3 regions of the Streptomyces sp. NPDC101225 genome follow, and region 1 is predicted to be linked to each of the others. Evidence: riboswitches for the same ligand, from Rfam matches in the RefSeq annotation. Region 1 holds a riboswitch; each other region holds the start of a gene.

Region 1 (2,255 bases):
GATGTCGTCGTAGAAGAAGATCAGGTCGCCCGGCTGGGCGTCGGTGAGGGAGACCGTGGTGCCGGCGTCGACCTGGTCGTAGGTGGTGCGCGGGAGGCTGACGCCGGCGGCCTTCCAGGCGGCCTGGGTGAGGCCGGAGCAGTCGTAGGAGTCGGGGCCGGTGGCGCCCCAGACGTACGGCTTGCCGATCTGCGCCCGGGCGAAGGCGAGCGCCTTCGCGGCCTTGGTGGCGTACGTGGAGTCGACGGTGGAGGTGGACGTCGACGTGGAGGTGGAGCCCGAGTCCGAGGACGAGCCGGAGGTGGCGGCGGCGGCCTCCTCCTGGGCCTTCTGCGCGGCCGCCTGCTTCTTGGCCAGCTCGGCGGCCTGGCGGGCGGCCTCCTCCTCCTTCTTCTTCTGGATCGCCGCGAGCCGCGCCTTCTCCTCGGCGTTCAGCTTCGACAGCAGTTCGCGCGCGTCGGACAGCTTCTTCTGCACCGTGGACTTGGCGGTCCGCAGGTCGCTCTGTGTCGTGGTGAGCGTCTGGAGGTCCTTGGACGCCTGCTCGCGCTTCTTCATCGTCGCGGACTGCTCGGTGAAGTAGTCGTCGACCTCGCTCTTCTGACGTGAGGTCAGGCGCCCCATCAGCTGCGTCTGGTCGAAGTAGTCCTGCGGGGAGTCGGCGAGCAGGAAGGTCGCGGTGTCGGGCGCGGCGGCTCCGGTGCGGTACTGGGCCGCGGCGAAGGTGCCGAGCCGCTCCCGCTCGTCGTTGAGCTTCTGGGTGCGCTGGGCGACGTCGTCCAGGAGGGTGTCCACGCGCTTGCGCTGCGTGGCGGTCTTCTCCTTGGCCGCGTTGTACTTCTCGGTGGCCGATTCCGCCTGGCGGTAGAGGTCGTCGACCTTCTTCTCGACCTCCTCCACGCTCGGCCTGCCGTCGGCCGCGGGGGCGGCGTTGGCCGACTGGGACAGCAGGGCCACGGAGGTGAGGGCGGCCGTGGCGAGAGCGGGGGTGCGTATGCCTGCGACGCGCGAACCTGAGGGGCGGGACTTGCGGTGCGACGCCAAGGGAGGCGACTCCTTCCACGTTCCGCCTACCGGGTTAGCTGTCGGGTTCGGGCGGGTGGTTCGGAAGGCTTGCCCTACGGTCCGGGCCCCGTGCGGGAGTCGGGCCGATTCACCCCGGGAACGGTGGGTCCCCGGTTCCGGATGCGCGATGGCGTACCGGACTCGGCGGAGGCCGCGCGGCCCGGCGACGTTCGCCGGTGGGGGTCGTACGGCCTGCCCGGAACCGTAGCCAACTCGTGTGGCCCCTGTGAAGGTTGATGTTCGATATGCCCGATACATTTTCGTGACCTTTGGTCAAGGTGGCGCACGGCGCGGTCGTCCCGGAAGGATCTGCAGGAATTTGTGCATGATGTGACCGAACTGTCGTCGTGTGCCCGCTTCCGAGCGCTAATTTCCAGCCAGTCGCGGTCATCGGCCGTCCGTGCATCGCCGAGGCCGCCTGCACCGGCCTGACGGCGGCGGTCGCCGAGGTCGTCCGGGGGCGGCCGCGACCGGCATCGCCGCCGAACACCGCCGTCGAGCCGAGGCACAGCCGCACGGCGAGCCCGCGCAGCCCGCCGCGCGCGTGCGGGAGGTCGCGCTCCAGGCGGCCGGACCCGCGGCGGGGCGTCCGGCCCCGGCGTGCTCACCGGTGCCGTCGTCGACGCGCACGGCGACCTCTGCGGCGGCCGGTTCTTGGCCGGCGGCGTGACCAAGGTCTCGCACGAAGGCGTACGGGGGTTACGGGGGTGAAGGCGCCGTTCCCGGGCGGCGTCGCTGTGAGCCCGCGGGACGGCAAGGTCCGCGTCCGCGTCTGCGTCTGCGCCTGCGCCTGCGCCTGCGCCTGCGCCTGAGCGGTCGCGGACCGTGACGGCGCGCACCTGGACAGCGGGCGGTGGGGGCGCCGGGCTGTGGGAGACCGCCGGGCTGGGGGCGCCGGGCTGGGGGGAGACCGCCGGGCTGTGAGGGTCGCCGGGCTGGGGGCGCCGGGCTGTGTGTGGGGGCGTCGGCGGGCGGACAGGTCCGGCGACCCGTGGCCTCCGAGGGCCGCCACGTCACCGATCCGGCGAAGTTCCCGGGGTGGCGGCGGGCTGTCGGTGCGGCGCCCTAGACTCGGATGGCGATGAGCAGCCTCTTTGACGACAGCTTCCTGGCGGACCTCAAGGCCCCTCGCGGGCACGAGGAGGAGTCCCCGCCGCCACCCGAGGACGATCACGTACCGGAGCCGGTTC
Region 2 (2,255 bases), on a different contig from region 1:
CCGGCGGATCGAGGACGTCGTGCTCATGCGCTACGAGCCCACCGCCCCCGGGGCCGGCCCGCTGCCCACCGCCGCCGACCACCGCTGGCTGGCCCTCGCCTGTGAGCTGGCGGCCCTGTGCCCGCCCTCCCGCACGGCCTTCAGCGTGGGGGCGGTGATCGTCGCCGCCGACGGCACCGAGCTCGCCCGCGGCCACTCGCGCGAGGGCGGCGACCCCGTCGCGCACGCCGAGGAGGCGGCCCTGGCCAAGCTCGGCCCGGCCGATCCGAGGCTGGCGTCGGCCACGGTCTACAGCAGCCTGGAGCCCTGCACCCGCCGCGCCTCCCGGCCGAGGCCGTGCGCCCGGCTGATCCTCGACGCGGGTGTACGGCGGGTGGTCACGGCCTGGCGCGAGCCCGACACCTTCGTCGCCGGCGCGGACGGCAGCGGCCTGCTGGCGGCCCAGGGCGTCGAGGTGGTCGTACTGGAGGAACACGAGGAGCAGGCCAAGGCGCCCAACCGTCATCTGCCGGGCTTCTGAGCCGTGGCGCCGGCAGTCCCGCGGATGGCGTATGCTGGTCACACACCGACGCGGGGTGGAGCAGCTCGGTAGCTCGCTGGGCTCATAACCCAGAGGTCGCAGGTTCAAATCCTGTCCCCGCTACTCAAGGCCCAGGGCCGGAATCCGGAAACGGATTCCGGCCCTGGGTGTTTTCCGCCCGGAAGGCCCGTCACCGGCTGTTGTCACCCGCGGTGACCGGGCGACCGCTTTCCGCATCACGACTGACACACCGTCAGAACGGGTGGGGTTTCCGGGGCGCGGTCAACTCGCCCGTTTTTCGCCTCTCTTGGCCCCTACGTCCAGGCCAAGAAGCATTAATGATCAAGCAGAACAGCTTGGAATCGGCACCCCGGGTCTATTAACGTTCGATAACGCAGCGCGGTCGTCCCAGCCGTCACAAGAGGCGGCTCCGTGCGCACGTGCCGAATCCCGCAAGGGAACCGGGGAACCACCACCCAGGGGTGAATCGCGTGGACACCGTCGTGGAGCCACGACTGGTATACGCGCGTAGGAGACCTTCCTGCTCCGAACCCGTCAGCTAACCCGGTAGGCGAGAAGGAAGGAAAGGAGCGCGCCCACGTGGCGTCCAACCCGCCTGCCCCGGCAGCACCGTTCGTGCCGAGCACCGAGCCCTTCGGCTTCCCCGGTCCCCGTTCCGACGAGGGTCCGTGGGAGGAGTGGAACCCCACCGAGGAGTCCCTCCGCCCGGTCCGCGGCCGGCACCGCGTCGCCAAGCAGCGCGGCGGCGGACTCGCCCGCAGCTCCACGGTCCTCGGCGTCGGCGTCATAGCCGCCGTCGGCGCGGGCGGCATGGCCAGCGCCAACACCGGCAAGCCCCCGGTGTCCATCTCCATGCCCGATCTGGGCTCCGTGGGCCACATGTTCGGTGGCTCGGCCGAGACGCCCAAGGGCTCGGCCACCGCGCTCAGCACCGTCGGAGTCAGCACCGAGGACACCGAGCAGGGCGCCCAGGACGCCGGTCAGGCACTGCGCGACCGCATCATGGCGCAGGCCGAGAGCCAGCAGGTCCAGGTCGAGAGCAAGGCCCAGTCCGTCACCGAGGCGGCCCTCGCCAAGCAGGTCGACGACGCCGCCGCGAAGGCGGAGAAGGAGGCGGCCGCCAAGGCCGCCGCCGCCAAGGAGAAGGCCGAGGCGGAGGCCAAGAAGGCGGCCGAGGCCGCGCGCCTGGCCGAACTGGCCAAGCAGTACACGCTCCCGGTCGTGTCCTACACGATCACCGGCACCTTCGGGCAGGCCGGCTCCATGTGGTCCTCCGGCTACCACACGGGCCTGGACTTCGCCGCCCCCACGGGCACGCCCATCAAGGCCGTCCACAGCGGCACCGTCACCGAGGCCGGCTGGGCCGGGTCCTACGGCTACCGCACGATCGTGACCCTGGACGACGGCACGGAGCTGTGGTTCTGCCACCAGTCGTCGATCAGTGTGAGCGTGGGCCAGAAGGTCAGCACCGGCGAGGTCATCGGCCGCGTCGGCGCCACCGGCAACGTGACCGGGCCGCACCTGCACCTCGAGGTCCACCCGAACGGCCAGGCCGAGGCCATCGACCCGATGACGTGGCTGCGCGGCAAGGGCCTCACCCCCTGATCCAGGCCGGGACCCCGGTGGTCCCGGCGTCTCCCCCGACGCCAGGACCACGGCGCGGGTGCGCGCGTCCGCCGTGCCCCCGCCGCCGGTTTACGTGATCTTTGCGGCG
Region 3 (2,255 bases), on a different contig from region 1:
GGCGGCCGGTACGGCGACGAGGGCCAGCGGGATCTCGGGCAGGCGCTCGTTCCAGATCCGCACCCACTTCGCGGGCGTCGCCCCCGGGACGTACGCGAGCCGGAACGTGGGGGATTCATCCGAGCCTGTCACGCTGCAAGGCTACCGGCCGCGCCCGGTGCCGGATCACCGGCCGCGGTCGGGGCCGTCGCCCCCGCTCGATACCCTTGGCCCCATGAAGTCGCACCAGAGCCCCCAGACGATGAAGCCCGCGACCGCGGCGAAGAAGCTGGGCGTGTACCTCGAGGCCACCCCCGCCGAGTTCCGGGAGGGTGCCGTCTCGCGGGCCGAGCTCGACCGGCTGCAGGCCGATCCGCCCGCGTGGCTGCGCGAGCTGCGGGCCAACGGTCCGCACCCCCGTCCGGTGGTCGCGGCGAAGCTGGGCGTCTCCATCGCGGGCCTCGCGCGCGGCGGTGTCACCGAGGCGCTCACCACCGAGCAGATCGAGGCGCTGAAGCAGGAGCTGCCCGAGTGGCTGCAGAAGGAGCGCGCGACCCAGGCGGAGGTCCGCAAGGAGGGCGCGCGGATCAAGAAGCGCGACGCCGAGCGTGCGGCCCGAAGCGAGTCCGGCCGGTCCTGAACCCTCGCCGTCCGCGTGCCGAACCCCGGCCGTCCGCGACGGAATGTCGCCTTCCGCACCCGCCGTGTGCACGAACCACGTATCTGACGGAGCGTCACGACGAAGGTCACAAAAGCGTATCGGACATTCCGCCCCTCAACCTTCACACGAGCCGCACAAGTTGGCTAGTTTGGCGGCAGGCCGCACGAGTTCCTCCGGCGCCCCGCCGGGACGTGCGGCCTCCGCCGAATCCGGTGCGCCCGCGCGGCAGCCGGAGCCGGGGACCCAACCGAACGATGGGGTGAATCGGCCCGACCGCCCACCAGGGCAGGGGCCGTAGGGCATACCTTCCGGATCTACCGCCCGAACCCGACAGCTAACTCGGTAGGCGGAGATGGAAGGAGTACGGCTCCCATGGCGCCGGAACGATCGTCGCGCCCCGGAGGCCCCGGCCCCGGCATGCGCAATTCCGCTCTCGCCACCGCTGCCCTGACCTCGGTGGCCCTGTTCTCGCAGACCGCCGACGCCGCACCGGTCACGGGGGACGAGGGCCCCAGTCGCGAGGACGTCCGGCAACGGGTGAGCAGCCTGTACGACCGGGCCGAGAGCGACACCGGCCTGCACAACATCACCCGGGCGCAGTCGGCGTCCCGGGGCCGCGGCGCCCCCGCGGGCGGTGGGCGGACCTCGGATCCCGAGCTGGACACCATCGCCCGGCAGTGGTTCCAGGGGGCGCGTTCGTCCCTGGGCCCGACGGTGCCGGCGACCCTGCCGGCCGACCGGATGCCCGCCCGGCCCGGTGCGCCGGCCCGCCCGAGGGAGCCCGAGCGCCCGCCCGTGCCGCGGGCCGCCGGTGCCGCCCGGGAGCTGGAGGCGCCCGCCCGGCCCGTGCTCGAACTGCCCGCCGCGGAGTCCCGCGGACGTGCCGCCGCGGAGCTGACGGCCGGTCCGGCGGCCGCGCTGCCCGCCGTGCCGGCCCAGCGCCAGGAGAGCTCGGCCCCGCCCGCGGCCCCGCCGGAGCCGAGGCAGACGGTGCTGCGCCGCTCCAAGCAGGCGAACCAGCGCAAGATCGCGACGGCCAGCGACCTGCTGTACCGCTACACGGCCCGGCAGACGTCCGTGGCTCCGCTCGCCGCCGCCCAGCCCCAGGCCCTCACCGCATGGCAGGACCCGGCGGAGCAGTCCCGCCGTGCGGCCGAGGAGGCGTGGCGACTGCAGCAGCCCAGCGTGCTGGACACGGGGGTGCCCGCCGCCGAGGAGTGGTGGACGCGGCAGCCGACCGTGCCCGACATGGGCGCGGCCACGGCCGAGGAGGAGTGGCGGATACGGCTGCGGCAGCCCAGCGTGCTGGACACCGGGGTGCCCGCCGCCGAGGAGTGGCGGACACCGCGGCCCAGTGTCCTCGACACCGGCATCCCCGCCGTCGAGACGCCCGTCGGCACCCAGGCCGACCGGGCCGTCGCCTTCGCCCGCGCGCAGATCGGCAGGCCGTGCCTGTGGGGTGCGGTCGGACCGGAGTCGTACGACAACGCCGGCCTCACCCAGGCCGCGTGGAAGGCCGCCGGGGTGGTGCTGCCGCGCAGCACGTCCGAGCAGGCGAGCACCGGCACGGTGATCCCGCTCGCCGAGAGCCGCCCGGGAGATCTGGTCTTCTTCC

Evidence for each region. A riboswitch is a leader RNA that binds a small molecule or an ion and turns the genes downstream of it on or off. The one in region 1 is predicted to bind cyclic di-AMP.
Region 2: linked by a shared signal. The riboswitch ahead of ACIRPX_RS40165 (M23 family metallopeptidase) and the one ahead of ACIRPX_RS24455 (NlpC/P60 family protein) in region 1 are both predicted to bind cyclic di-AMP.
Region 3: linked by a shared signal. The riboswitch ahead of ACIRPX_RS28255 (C40 family peptidase) and the one ahead of ACIRPX_RS24455 (NlpC/P60 family protein) in region 1 are both predicted to bind cyclic di-AMP.

What each region holds. Positions count from the first base shown of each region.
Region 1 covers NZ_JBIWOE010000018.1:77,548-79,802, forward strand. Annotated here, with positions in the region: gene ACIRPX_RS24455 (NlpC/P60 family protein) at 1-1,044, opposite strand, end outside; cyclic di-AMP (ydaO/yuaA leader) riboswitch at 1,052-1,222, opposite strand; gene pcrA (DNA helicase PcrA) at 2,147-2,255, shown strand, end outside.
Region 2 covers NZ_JBIWOE010000050.1:21,546-23,800, reverse strand. Annotated here, with positions in the region: gene ACIRPX_RS40175 (dihydrofolate reductase family protein) at 1-520, shown strand, start outside; tRNA gene ACIRPX_RS40170 (tRNA-Met) at 570-643, shown strand; cyclic di-AMP (ydaO/yuaA leader) riboswitch at 952-1,109, shown strand; gene ACIRPX_RS40165 (M23 family metallopeptidase) at 1,121-2,146, shown strand.
Region 3 covers NZ_JBIWOE010000023.1:70,632-72,886, reverse strand. Annotated here, with positions in the region: gene ACIRPX_RS28265 (LysR family substrate-binding domain-containing protein) at 1-132, opposite strand, end outside; gene ACIRPX_RS28260 (DUF5997 family protein) at 215-619, shown strand; cyclic di-AMP (ydaO/yuaA leader) riboswitch at 832-1,004, shown strand; gene ACIRPX_RS28255 (C40 family peptidase) at 1,058-2,255, shown strand, end outside.